Linked DNA regions of Cecembia calidifontis. The protein of the gene in region 1 binds, or shares a complex with, the protein of each later gene. Links are inferred from orthologs where the notes say so. Each region holds a gene or a part of one and is shown on either strand. Other genes may lie near its edges. The genes, in order: smc and BC751_RS05380.

Region 1 (8,553 bases):
ATATTCTCTAACCCTGAGTGTGCAAAACATTTGGCAAGGAGGATTTACAGTTTTTTTGTAACAACAGAAATCACTGAATTGGCTGAAAGAAATGTCATACAGCCATTGGCCAATATCATACGCAACAATAACTATGATATATTGCCTGCATTGTATACCCTTTTTAAATCCGCACATTTTTATCATCCGCATATCATAGGCGTGGTGATTAAAAATCCATTTGATTTCACATTGGGTTTTTGGAAGTCCTTTGAAATGACCAAGGCAACAAACCCGGCCGAAGAAAGGGATATGTATACAGGGGTCTTATGGCAGATGGCCAATTTGGGGATGGAAGTAGGAGACCCTCCCAATGTGGCCGGATGGCCTCCTTATTACCAAACTCCGCTTTATGACAAGATTTGGATAAATACTTATACCATTTCAAGAAGGATATTTTTAACAGATTCATTGGTGTTTTGGGGTTTTAGGTTATCTGACCGTGCAATGGCCAATGCAAATGTTCTGAATTTTGTGGATAAACTTCCCGGGGTTGAAGATCCAAATAAACTTATCAGAGAGTCCGCATTGATTCTGCTTGGAGTGGACTTAGGGACCGTTCAGTTCGAACAGGTTAAACAGGTCTTACTTTCAGGTCAGGAGCAGGATTATTATTGGACGGGAGCCTGGCTGACCTATAAGGCGAATCCTAATAATGCATTGGCAAGGACCACCGTTTTGAACCGTCTAAATCCAGCTTTCCAGATTTTATTACAAATGGCCGAAACCCACTTAATGTAAACCATGAAAAGAAGGAAATTTATCAAGCATGTTGCCCATAGTTTGGCTATACCTGGAATCTTGGGGGGATTTGGTACACCTTCATTAGGAAGGGAAATTGAGCGATTACTCCAAATGGCTACTGAAACTGGAAGGGTTTTGGTCTTGATATACTTGGATGGTGGAAATGATGGCCTCAATACAGTGGTCCCATTGAATAATTACAGTGCACTTACAAGAGTGAGGCCTCATGTAATCATGCCCGAGGATGAATTAATAGAAGTTACCAATACGGATTTTGCTTTTCACCCGGCATTGGAAGGATTTAAGTCACTTTATGATGAAAGAAGACTTCAGGTCATCCATTCTGTAGGCTATCCTCAGCAGAATTTCTCCCATTTCCGGTCAAAAGATATTTGGATGAGTGCCTCTGATTCAGATCAGATTTTAAATTCAGGTTGGGCAGGAAGATATCTTGAAAAAAACCATCCCGAGTTTCCCGAAAATTATCCGAATGAGATGCATCCCCATCCTTTAGCTGTAGAAATTGGACTGGGAGCCTCCATGTTGTTTCAAGGTGAGAGAATCGGGTTCAGCATGGTGATCAATAATGTCAACTCTTTTTATGAATTGTTGGATAAGGAGTTGGATGAAGTGCCCGATGGGCCAGTGGGTGATAAAATCCAGTACATCAGAATCATGGCCCAGCAGTCCCAGAAATATGGGAGAATTGTAAAGGAAGTAGCCGAAAAGATCAATTTTCAAAGACCTTATCCAGATACCCGATTGGCCAATCAGCTAAAAATTGTGTCTAGGTTAATAGCGGGAGGGCTAAAGACACCTTTGTATCTTGTAAGATTGGGCGGATTTGACACGCATGACAATCAGGTAGTCGATTCTGATAGAACTGTCGGGAGGCATGCTAATCTTCTAAAAGAACTAAATGATGCAATCATGGCATTTATGAAGGATCTTGAATACCACAAAACCGTCGATAGGGTAATGGGAATGACTTTTTCGGAATTTGGCCGAAGAATAGTTTCCAATTCCAGCGGGGGGACAGACCATGGATCAGCGGCTCCCATGTTCGTTTTTGGAAATATGTCAGAGGGTACTTTTTTGGGAGAAGCACCAAGGATAAGGGGGAGTGAAGTTTATGATGATAATTTACCTCTTCAGTTCGATTTCAGGCAGATATATACCTCTTTGCTGAGCCAATGGTTTGAATCCAACGAGCAAATACAAATGTCCAGGAATGCAGGAAGGACCTTTGAACAGGTTCCTGTAATCAGGAACACTTTGACCAATCCGCTCAGTCCTATGGAAAGGTTGGAAGCTAAGTTTTATCCCAATCCGGTAAGGGATTTTGCCACTTTGAGTTTCAATGCTGATGGGGATGTTAAAGTTGACCTGATAGATGTCAATGGAAGGGTTTTATCCATCATCCATCAGGGAGAAGCTCCCGGAAGGCCTTTCAATAAAATGATAGATTTTGTCACCTATCCTCCGGGCAGGTATATTATTCAGATACGCACAGCCCAGTTGAGGAAAACAATTCATGTGATTAAAATCTGATCCATGGAGTAAGGGCGATCAGGCCAGTTCCCTTAAATCCACAGGGACTACCCTGGAAACTCCCGCTTCTATCATGGTGATTCCATAGATGATATCTGTGCTGGCCATTGTCCGTTTGTTATGGGTAACAATGATAAATTGGGAATCTTTTGAAAATGTCTGGATGATATTGTTGAACTTATCAATATTGGCATCATCCAATGGTGCATCCACTTCATCGAAAATACAGAATGGTGCAGGCTTCAATAGATAGATAGCAAATAGGAGGGAAGTCGCAGTCAATGTTTTTTCACCACCGGACAGCTGATTAATGGTCAATGGCCTTTTACCCTTTGGCTTGGCCATAATTTCAATCGGGCTTTCCAATGGATTTTCTGGATCCACCAATTTAAGATCACAGTCATCTTCAGCAGTAAACAGAGACCGGAATACTTTAACAAAATTTTCTTTAATCTTTCCGAACGCCTCTAAGAAGGTATCCTTGGCCACCTGATCAATTTCATCAATGGTTTCCATCAAGGAGTTTTTAGCTTTGATCAGGTCTTCTTTTTGGGTTTGGATAAAGGAATGCCTTTGTTTGATTTCATCATAGGCCTCCATGGCCATAGGATTGATGGGACCTATTTTCTCTAATCTTTCCTTGGCTCTTGAAACGATTTCCCTGATGTCGGATTCACTTAATTCAAGGTAATCCTGATCCAATTCAGGGTTTTCTTCCATCAGTTGATCCAAATCGATTTCAAATTCCACGCTCAGCCTTTCCTTCATGCTGGCCAACTTCAATTTGACCTCATTCATGGAATGCTGCATCTCCTGGATCAAAGTATCCAAAGATTCCTTGGATTTTTGAAGTTCACGGATTTGTTTGTCGGTTTCATCAATTTCACCCCGGCAGGCGTAATAATCTTTTTCCGCCTCATTTACTCCTTTTTCAATACTTTCTTTCTCAGCGTACAGTTCAATGAGTTCATCATCTTTGATTTCCTTGTTTTCCAGTAATGTCTTGATTTCCTGGTCAATTCCGCCCAGTTCCTGCTGTGATTTCTCTATACGCTCTTTACTGCTTTCAAATGCTGTTTGCTTGAATTCAATTTCCTGCTCTAAGGAATTGACCCTGTTCATTTGCTGATGGAAAAGGATATTTTCCTGGTTGAATGCTGCTGATTTTTGGCTGAGCATCTCACTTTCCGATTGGAGTCTGACATTTACCTCTTCCAATTCCAGTTCCAATTGTTCAAAGGCAATTTTTACCTCCTCCAATTCAGGGGTTATGGTTTCCAAACTAAACTGCAAGGTCTCTATCCTGTCCAATATATCTTCCCTTTTATTGGCATTGGAAGAAAGCAATTCGCTCAGTTGTTCTTTTTTGGTTCTGACAGAAACGTATTCCTGATTGATTTCAGAGATTTCCTGTTGTAATTTTTCGATGGAAGATTTAAACGACACCTCCTTCAATTTAAGGAGATCACTCAGTTTTTCGTCCAGATTAGAGCGGGTAGATGAAACCTTTTTGTTCAGCTCTTTGATTTCTTTCTCCAGTTTTTCGAGATTCTTCGCCCTACCGATCCTTTTTCCTTCAAAAAGTCCCACAGAGCCACCGGATATGCTGAATTTCCTTTTGGTAAATTTTCCGCTTTCCGTGATGAAAATTGCGCTTTGATCTTTTGGAAAGTCCTGATATTCACCACGGACGATATAGACATCATCCAGTATAAAACCGATCAATTTGGCATACTTCTCATCGTATTCGATGATTTCTGTTGCCGGTAGGGCATTGGGAAATAATTTGGTCTGGGTAGGATGGAAACTGTTAAAATGTTCCAAAACAAAAAAATTGGCCTTGCCCCGGGCGGCATCACTCAATAAATTGACAGCGGCTATGGCCTGAGCTTCTGTTTCTACTACATAGTAGTTCATGTAGTTTTCCAAATAATTCTCTATGGTGACCCTGTATTTTTCTTCTGTCGTCAGGATGTCAGAAAGCAAAGGAGTGTCTTTAGCCCAATTGGGACTTTTTTTCAGGAATTTAATGGCTTCAGGAAATCCTTCAAGGTTTTCCACCAAGGATTTGGTAAGGTTGAACTCATTCTGCTTGGCATCCAATTTTCGGGAGTTTTGGGTTACTTCCTCCCTGATCATTTCAATGATTCTGTTGGCCTCTTCGATTTTGTTCAATTGGTCTTCTTCTTTAGCTTTCAGGGCCGCCAAGTCCTGTGTTTTAGCATCCAATTCCTCTTTGAGAAGAAGCATTTTATCTTCAAATTCCGCAAGATTTGATACCTGACTGCTATCATCCGAAGCCGTCTTCTCCAATTCTTGTTTTAAGGTTGAAAGTTGAATTTGTTTGATTTCCAGCTCCTTGGTGAGCTGGTATAATCGGTCTTTTTTTACAGAGTAATCCCTTGATAGGGTTTTTTGCTTTTCCTGAATATGTGCCTGTTCGGTTTTTTGGGATTCATAAGCAGCCCGCAATTCTTCAACAATGATTTCCTTTTCGTTCAGAATTTTTTCTGCAGACTCTTTTTCCTGTTCTAAGGACCTGATACTGAATCCTGCCCTGTCATTGGATTTTCTGTCCGCATCAATCTGCTCACGTAGCTTTTGGGCCCTGTCTTCTAAAAATCTAAGCCGTTCATTTTTGATTTTTTTATCACTCTCAAACTGACGGATTTTGTTCACATGCTCATTGAGTGTCTTTTGTCGGGAGGCAAGCAACTTTTCCTTATTGATCAGTTCTGCCTTATTCTCTTCCAATTGGGCCTCTTTTTGGGCGATTTTTGTATTGATGCCCATTTTTCTGTCCTGCTCTTCCTGTATTTTTTGGTGGAGTCCTATAAGGGCATCGGTAAGTTTTCCTACCGAGCGCTTGGCCAGATTGATGCTTGCCTCTTTGTATTCCTTTTTGATTTCAAAATATTTGGCAGTTTGTTTGGCCTGCTTCTCAAGGCTTTTGAGGTTTTTGTCAATTTCAAAAAGCACATCTTCCACACGCTCCAGGTCGGCATCAGTATCTTCGAGTTTGCGCAGGGTCTCTTTCTTTCGGGTCTTGAATTTGGATATGCCAGCTGCTTCTTCAAATAATTCCCTTCGGGAATTGTTTTTGTCATTGAGAAGCTCATCGATCATTTTCAGTTCAATGATGGCGTAACTATTCGAATTGATTCCCGTATCCATGAAAAGATTGGTGATATCCTTTAAACGGCAGGCAACTCCATTTAAAAGATATTCACTTTCACCGCTTCTGTAATAGCGACGGGTAATGGTCACATGGGTGTATTCAGTTGGTAATAGGTTTTTGGTGTTTTCAAAGGTCAGAGAAACTTCAGCCATATTGGTTGGCTTGCGGTTTTTGGTTCCGTTAAAAATCACGTTTTCCATTTTATCGGACCGAAGCATGCGGGACTTCTGCTCTCCTAAAACCCACCGGATGGCGTCCACTACATTGGATTTACCACAACCATTCGGTCCTACCACACCAGTGATTCCCTTATCAAAATGGATAACCATACGGTCTCCAAAACTCTTAAAACCTTTGATCTCAAGCTTACTCAGCAGCATCCTACAACCTTTGAAATTGAATAACGAACAAAATTAACCTATTTCAGAAATATACCAAGGATGTGCAAGAGATGGCTTTTTTAGTTATCTTGCATTTAAAATTCGAACAAAGTGGACGCAGGAAATATCATCTATCTCGTAGCAATTATTATCTATTTCATATACACGGCATTAAAAAAGGCGAAACCGGAAGAAGAAATAGAAAGACCGGATATGGCTCAGGAAAGAAAGGAGCAGAGGAGACCTGTATCTTTTGAGGAATTGCTGAAAGAGATAAGGGCAGGACAGCAAGAAATGAAAAGGGATCTGGAACAAACAGGTCAGGGAAGGGCTGCAGAAGAAAGATCAGAGCCTCAAAAAACTTTTCAGGACAGACAGCCTGCTTACCGTCCACAAAAAATCAAACAGCCAAAGGCATACGAACAATTTCAAGGGGAAATTTCTGAGAGGGAAATGCCCAAGTTGAGAACCTTGAATGAACAGATATCCCTTGAAGCTTCCCTTGAGGGGATCAAATCATCATTGAGATCCGATTCCGTGGAGAAAGAAAGGAAAGAAAACAGATATCGTCAGTTGCTTAAAGATCCCAGGTCAGTTAAGGATGCGGTGGTTTTGAGCGAAGTATTGACCAGAAAACACTTTTGATCACTCGATTTAATCTGTTCATTTTTTGTTTGTAACCGTTTATTTCCGGTCAAAAACAATATTGTTTTAGTTGAAGTTAATAGCTTATGTTATCCACAATAAGCTTTTAATTCACATAAAAACTTCTCCTATGAAAACCTTGGAAAAAGTACAAACGGGCATTCTCTCTGCGGAGAGAAGGGATTTTTTAAAAAAATCCGGTGCGCTTGCAATCATGTCAGCTTTTGGTGTAGGTTTTTTTAGGGCCTCTTGGAAAATTCCTTCGGAATTAGGGAGTAGAGCTTAAACTAAGTTCTACTTTCTTTTTTTTGGAGACTTTGGGCATTAATTTGCGGTCAATTTGAGTACGGAAAAGTACAATTTAGGCTTCGGTTTTGGATGCGTTGGGCCATGATTTGCAGTATGGGCACACTGCTCCCATGAAGATCTTTTTTGGTGATTTTTATGCTGATCGTTGTAGGGGTGGGCTTTCCTTTGCTGCCCTTCTTTTTGCTATCAGAACCGCATTTGCTGACATAATCCCAAAAAATATCATCAGTTTTTCTCTTTTCTCCCCTTTCACCTTGATTTTGCCAAGCCCATAATGGTTTTTGTTTGTCCCAAAAACACCTTCCATTACAGTAGCTCTCTGTCTGGAGATTTCAGAGCTTAGTACTTTTTCTGCTTTGCTTAATTGTTTGGGGCCTTTTTTTGGGAAGCAGGTGAAGATCTTCTGATGGGTACAGAATACACGGTTTTTGTTTGTTGCATATATTCTGTCCGCTCCAAGCTGTCTGGCAGGACCGAAAAATCTTTTATGCTTTGCTACTGACAGCTTCAGTCTTGTACATTCATTGAATGCATTAAAATCCAGTTTGTCAATAAAAGCAAGACCATCCACCTGTAAGATATGGGCTTTGGCACCAAACTCTACAGGCTTATTCTCCTTCCCTCTCACTATTGGTCGGAGATATGGTTTATGAAGTGACACAATCCTATCCTTGAGTTTGGAAGGAGGATTGTCCAACAGGAACTCCTGTTGCTGACATATCTTTTTTACCACCCCAAACCTTGAAAAGTCTTTCAGATCAAGGCCCGCTCCTTTGTTTTTGTCCAAAACCTCCTGAAGCTGTTCTATGCCTTTGTTGAGAAGATACACCAATGCTTTTCTTCTTCTGAGTGTTTCCTTAAAACTGTTTTTCCTTTTTCTCGAATAAGTCGTTTGGGCGAGTTTCTGCTCCCTGAATTTGGATCTTGGCCTTTTGATACCCAGGTCTGAACAGATCCTGAATAGCTGATCTTCAAAAACCCATTCACAGCACTCCCAAAGAAGCTTTACGTCAGTTGGAAAACGTATGTACGACTCATAGCAGGTGGCATCCATCAGAAGTACATGGCTGTTATTGACATCATGTTTCCAGTGCAGGATAAGAATCTCCTGAAGCTTCTCCCATTCACAATGGGTTTCAATATAAGCCCTTATACGGGTCATAATGGTCATGTCTTTAATCTGCTCATTTTCTGCCAATACTTTCCCGCAGAAATACTGGAGAGACCAGTCAGTATTGAAGCGTTCCAGAAGATGCCGGTCGCTGACATTCAGATATGCTTTTAAAAACATAAGTGCAAACATACCCTTGGGACCAAACCAGCTTGGAGCACCTCTTCCCGAAAGTTCTCTTGGGAGACATGAAACAAGTTCATCCCAAGGGATACTGTCATGAACCTGACCTAACAATGAATTCTTGAAAAAGTGATATTTTGGAGAATATCCATCGAAATCTTTGAAAAGAGGAAGCTGAGCCATATCTTTAATCGTATTTAAGTCTGCAACCTTAAAATACAAAAAAGAAAACCCCGAAAAAAGCTCAAAACAGCCGATTTCGTGGTTTTTGTGTTATGTTTTTGTTATTTATTTAATTGACTTTCAGTCAATTAAGAATTAAACAAGAGACCCTTTTTACTTCATGTTCAGAAGATGATGATACCCCTGGTTTACCGCAAGCACCGAGTACTGGTATCAGTGTACAAGGGAAT
Region 2 (4,826 bases), 2.2 Mb from region 1 along the record:
CAAATGATTGACATCATGACCATCTACCGGTCCGAAATATCTCAGGTTTAGAGATTCAAATAAATTGCTTTGTTTTAAAACAGCGGACTTGATAGCCCCCTCCACTTTGGAAATCACCTCTTGGGCAGAAGCGCCGAATTTGCTGAATTTTCCCAACAGGTTCCAAACTTCATCTTTGACCTTGTTATAGGTATGGGAAGTAGTGATATCTGTCAAGTAATCCTTCAATGCCCCAACATTGGGGTCTATGGACATACAGTTGTCATTCAGAATAATCAGCAGGTTGGTATCTGAAACACCGGCATGGTTCATCGCTTCAAAGGCCATACCTCCTGTCATAGAACCATCTCCAATGACTGCTACATGCTGTTTTCTTTGCTCTCCTTTGTATTTGGAAGCAACAGCCATTCCAAGCGCTGCAGAAATGGAAGTACTGGAATGACCTACGCCAAAAGTATCATATTTGCTTTCTTTTCTTTTTGGGAAACCCGATATACCCCCATAAAGCCTGTTGGTGTGGAAATTATCCCTTCTTCCGGTTAAAATCTTATGGCCATAGGCCTGATGTCCAACATCCCAAACCAATTGGTCATCAGGCGTATTGAGCACATAATGCAATGCAACAGTAAGCTCGACCACACCCAAGCTGGCGCCAAAATGTCCTCCAAAAACCGAAACATTATCAATAATAAAATGCCTGAGTTCATCACAAATCTGAACCAATTGGTCTTTTGAAAACTTCTTCAGATCATCAGGAGAGTCGATCTGTGCAAGTAATTTACCGGGTTTTATTACCATTTGAGAAATGTTTCTTTTTAAAAGCATTCAACATTTGAATCCTGGAAATTGTTTTTAAGAAATGCAATCTTTTTGATATCGCTTTTTCACAAAGTCTTTTCAGTATCCGAATGCTTAATTTACCATTAATTAAATATCTTTGGGTTTAATTCCGTGGTAAAAATAGCATAAAAATTTTCAATCCAGTGAGTTTCGAGATCAAATTGCCTTTATTCGAAGGTCCCTTTGACCTGATGCTTTTCTTCATCGAAAGGGATGAGCTGGATATTTATGACATTCCCATTTCCAAAATCACCCAGGATTTTTTGGATTACATCCATCAATTGGAGAAAATGGAAATAGAAGTGGCCAGCGAGTTTATCCTCTTTGCTGCCACATTGATGAAAATCAAATCCAAAATGTTGCTCCCCCGTCCAGATCTTGATGAAAACGGTGAAGAAATTGACCCAAGGGAAGAACTGGTAAGGCACTTGCTGGAATACAAAAAGTACAAATCGGTGATCGGCGAACTCGCCCAGATGGAAGAGGAACGCCTTTCGAAAGAAAAGCGCGGAAATATTCTCTCAGAATTGAGGCAACTTTCAAAAGCAGATGACGTAGATTCTGAAATGCAGGACCTGGACCTCTATAAGCTGTTGAAAGTTTTCCAAAAAGTAATGTCCAAATATGCCTCAAGAACAGATGAAACAAAACATACAGTCATACAGTACCCCTATACCATCGAGCAACAGAAAGATTTCGTCATGGAAAAAATCAGCTTCAAGGACAGGGTACCCTTCTCTGACTTTATCACTTACAAGCCGGATAAAATCTTTGTGATTTACACCTTTTTGGCCATTTTGGAACTCTTGCAACTATCTCTTGTCACGATCACTATCGGTGAGGGATTCAACAATTTTTGGGTTGAAAAAATTGAAAAAGTGCCTGCGGCATAAGCTATGAAGTTAGATAACAAAAAGATTTTTGAGACCCTGAACCCCAACAAGGTGTGGGTACCGGTTCTGATCGGTGTGGGTATCGTCTTTCTGATGTTCTATCTGGATCCCAATGTCAATACGAAAACGCTTAAGGGGGTCTTTGATGCTTCTGCCTGGGGAATTTTCCTGGCGATTTTGGTTATTCTTGGCAGAGATGCCGGTTATATATACAGGATCAGGGAAATTACCGATCGACAGCTTACCTGGACCAGGGCTTTGTATGTGATTATCCTTTGGGAATTTGCTTCTGCCGTGACACCATCAGTGGTAGGGGGAACAGCAGTGGCTGTTTTTATTCTGAACAAAGAAGGCATCAAACTGGGAAAGGCAATCGCCTATGTCATGGTCACTGCTATTCTGGATAACCTATTTTTTGTAATAGGCGCACCCATTATTCTTTTCTTTGCCCAGGGAAATATTTTCCCTGCCAGCAGGGTAATGGAAATGAGATTAGGCCGAAGTCTGGAAGTGCTTTTTTGGACCAGTTATGCCCTTTACGCATTTTATTCCCTGGTCATGGCCGCAGCCTTATTTTATAGACCCCGCGTTTTCAAATGGGTTTTACTGAAAATTTATTCCGTTAAATGGCTGAGGAAATGGAAGTATTCTGCCAATGAATTTGGCAATCAGATCATTGAGGCTTCCAAAGAGTTGATCGGGAAAAATTACAGGTATTGGTTACCGATCATTGGGGCAACCATCTTTATCTGGAGCTCCAGATACCTTATGCTGAATGCCCTTATCGGTGCATATGATTCTTTGACCTTTTCAGAGCATATCATCGTTTTTGCCAGACAGGTCATCATGTGGATCGTGATGATGATTTCCCCTACACCTGGAAGTAGCGGCACAGCAGAGTTTTTCTTTGCACAGTTCTTCCAGCAGTTTTTGCATGGTTATACCTTCGTGACCAGTATCCTTTGGAGGTTACTATCTTATTATCCCTACCTTCTTTTGGGCGCTATTTTCTTGCCGCGCTGGGTCAAGCAGGTATTTTTCAAAAAGAAAGAAGAATAAATTCAAATCCTTATTTTTAGAATATGATGCAAAACCTTTCATTGGATCAATTGGTGGGTCTGGTACATGCAGAAAAGCATGGGCCGTTGGATGATATTGAAATTTCCCAGATAGCCATTGATTCAAGGAATATTCTTCAGCCTGAAAACACCCTTTTTGTAGCACTAAAAGGAGCAAAATTTGATGGACATGAATTTATCCCTGAACTGATGGATCAGGGGGTAAAAGCATTTTTGGTCCGGGACGATTTTGAACTCCCCTTTTCACTTACAGGTCAGGCCTGCCTCATCAAAGTCAAAAATACCCTAAAAGCCCTACAGGAATTGGCTGCTTACCAACGGACCCTATTTAAGGGCCCTTTGGTAGGCATTACTGGAAGCAATGGCAAAACTATCGTCAAGGAATGGCTGGGACAGGTCCTTTCCCAAAAATTTGCTGTGGCCAAGAGCCCTAAAAGTTATAACAGTCAGGTTGGGGTACCGCTTTCTCTTTTTGGAATTGATCCCGGGCATCAGGTGGCTGTAATGGAGGCCGGCATTTCAAAGCCCAATGAAATGGAGACCTTAACGGCCATGTTGATGCCACAATTGGGCATTTTCACCAATATCGGTACAGCCCATGAGGAAGGATTTGAATCCATGCAACAAAAACTGGAGGAAAAGGCCAAACTCTTTGTTTACAGCGATTTTATTATTTTCCGGAAAGAGCACATCCTGATATCGGATTACCTAAAAAAGAATTTTCCTTCTGACCGCTTAATTGAATGGTCCGACAATATTGGATCAGATTATTCCTTTACGGTCAAGAAAGAGGAACAAAGTTCAAAAATCCTTTTGATGAGACCTGACCTCCGTGTATTTACATTTCAGGTCCCCTTTTCGGATGAGGCTTCCCTGGAAAATATCCGGCATGTCATTACCGCAGCACTGACTTTGGGCATGGAACCCCAGGCCATTCAGGAAGGCCTAAAACACCTGAAAGCCATTGACATGCGGCTTACTTTGAAGCCTGGCTGCAACGAAAGTCTGATCATTGACGATACCTACAACAATGACCTGGCAGGATTGAGGCTTGCTTTGGATTTTATGGCAGCTCAAAGGCCTAAAAAAAGAAAGGTACTGATCATATCCGATCTCCTTCAGGTTGGAAATACCACTCAGGTTTATGCGGAAGTCGGCAGGTTATTGGAATTTTATGGCATTGATTACCTCATTGCAGTGGGAGAAGACATCCAAAGGCTAAAAGGAGAAAACCCTATTCAGCAGGAATTTTACAGCTCCACAGAAGAATTGCTCCAAAATCTTCAAACAGACGTCTTTGACAATGACCTTATCTTGGTCACCGGAGCAAGGAAATTTGGATTTGAGGCCATAGTTAACCGGTTGCAGCAAAGAATTCACGGGACAACCTTGGAGATCAACCTGAATTCCCTGACCAACAATTACAATTTTTACAAAAGCAGGCTAAAGCCCCAAACCAAAATTATGGTCATGGTAAAAGCTTTTGCCTATGGCGGGGGAGCTTCAGAAATTGCCAATCACCTGCAACAGCTCAAGGCCGATTATCTTGCTGTTGCCTACACAGATGAAGGGGTAGCGCTAAGGGAAGAGGGAATCAGGCTGCCCATTATGGTCCTGAATCCTGTGCAGGAATCTTTTATCCACCTGAAAGCGTACCAATTGGAACCGGTGGTTTACAGCCCGGGATTTTTCAGGGAACTTGCCAAATTCTGCGAGGTCCAGCAAACCCACATGAAAGTCCATTTGGATTTGGATACAGGCATGCACCGACTGGGATTTGAGGAAACTCACATGGATGAGCTTATCGGATTGATCAAAGCCAATCCGCAATTGGAAATTGCCAGCCTATACACCCACCTCGCTGCAGCAGATGAATCTGAACATGAGAATTATACCAGGGACCAATTCCAGGCCTTTGATCAGATGTGCGCAAAGATCATGGAAAATCTGGCTTATAAACCAATCCGTCATGCCCTTAATTCTGCTGGAATTGCAAAATATCCAGAACACCAAT

The links.
Region 2: the proteins of smc (region 1) and BC751_RS05380 are in contact, whole or in part, in a crystal structure (PDB 3ZGX), measured with the Bacillus subtilis proteins. The link is inferred for Cecembia calidifontis from one-to-one orthologs.

The regions. Positions count from the first base shown.
Region 1 is NZ_SGXG01000001.1:3,439,272-3,447,824, forward strand. The notes cover bases 2,153-6,195. They hold smc (chromosome segregation protein SMC), read right to left. Parts: upstream 5,893-6,195; coding sequence 2,353-5,892; downstream 2,153-2,352. Other genes in these bases: BC751_RS14775 (DUF1501 domain-containing protein), read left to right, coding at 2,153-2,334; BC751_RS14785 (hypothetical protein), read left to right, coding at 6,004-6,195. Outside these bases: BC751_RS14770 (DUF1800 domain-containing protein), read left to right, coding at 1-780; more of BC751_RS14775, read left to right, coding at 784-2,152; more of BC751_RS14785, read left to right, coding at 6,196-6,537; BC751_RS14790 (twin-arginine translocation signal domain-containing protein), read left to right, coding at 6,668-6,823; BC751_RS14795 (transposase), read right to left, coding at 6,980-8,323; BC751_RS14800 (QcrA and Rieske domain-containing protein), read left to right, coding at 8,437-8,553. UniProt on the Bacillus subtilis protein: Required for chromosome condensation and partitioning.
Region 2 is NZ_SGXG01000001.1:1,252,400-1,257,225, reverse strand. What follows is about bases 1-2,858. They hold BC751_RS05380 (segregation and condensation protein A), read left to right. Parts: upstream 1-983; coding sequence 984-1,733; downstream 1,734-2,858. Other genes in these bases: BC751_RS05370 (bifunctional UDP-N-acetylmuramoyl-tripeptide:D-alanyl-D-alanine ligase/alanine racemase), read left to right, coding at 2,816-2,858; BC751_RS05375 (lysylphosphatidylglycerol synthase transmembrane domain-containing protein), read left to right, coding at 1,737-2,792; dxs (1-deoxy-D-xylulose-5-phosphate synthase), read right to left, coding at 1-798. In the rest of the region: more of BC751_RS05370, read left to right, coding at 2,859-4,826. UniProt on the Bacillus subtilis protein: Participates in chromosomal partition during cell division. May act via the formation of a condensin-like complex containing Smc and ScpB that pull DNA away from mid-cell into both cell halves.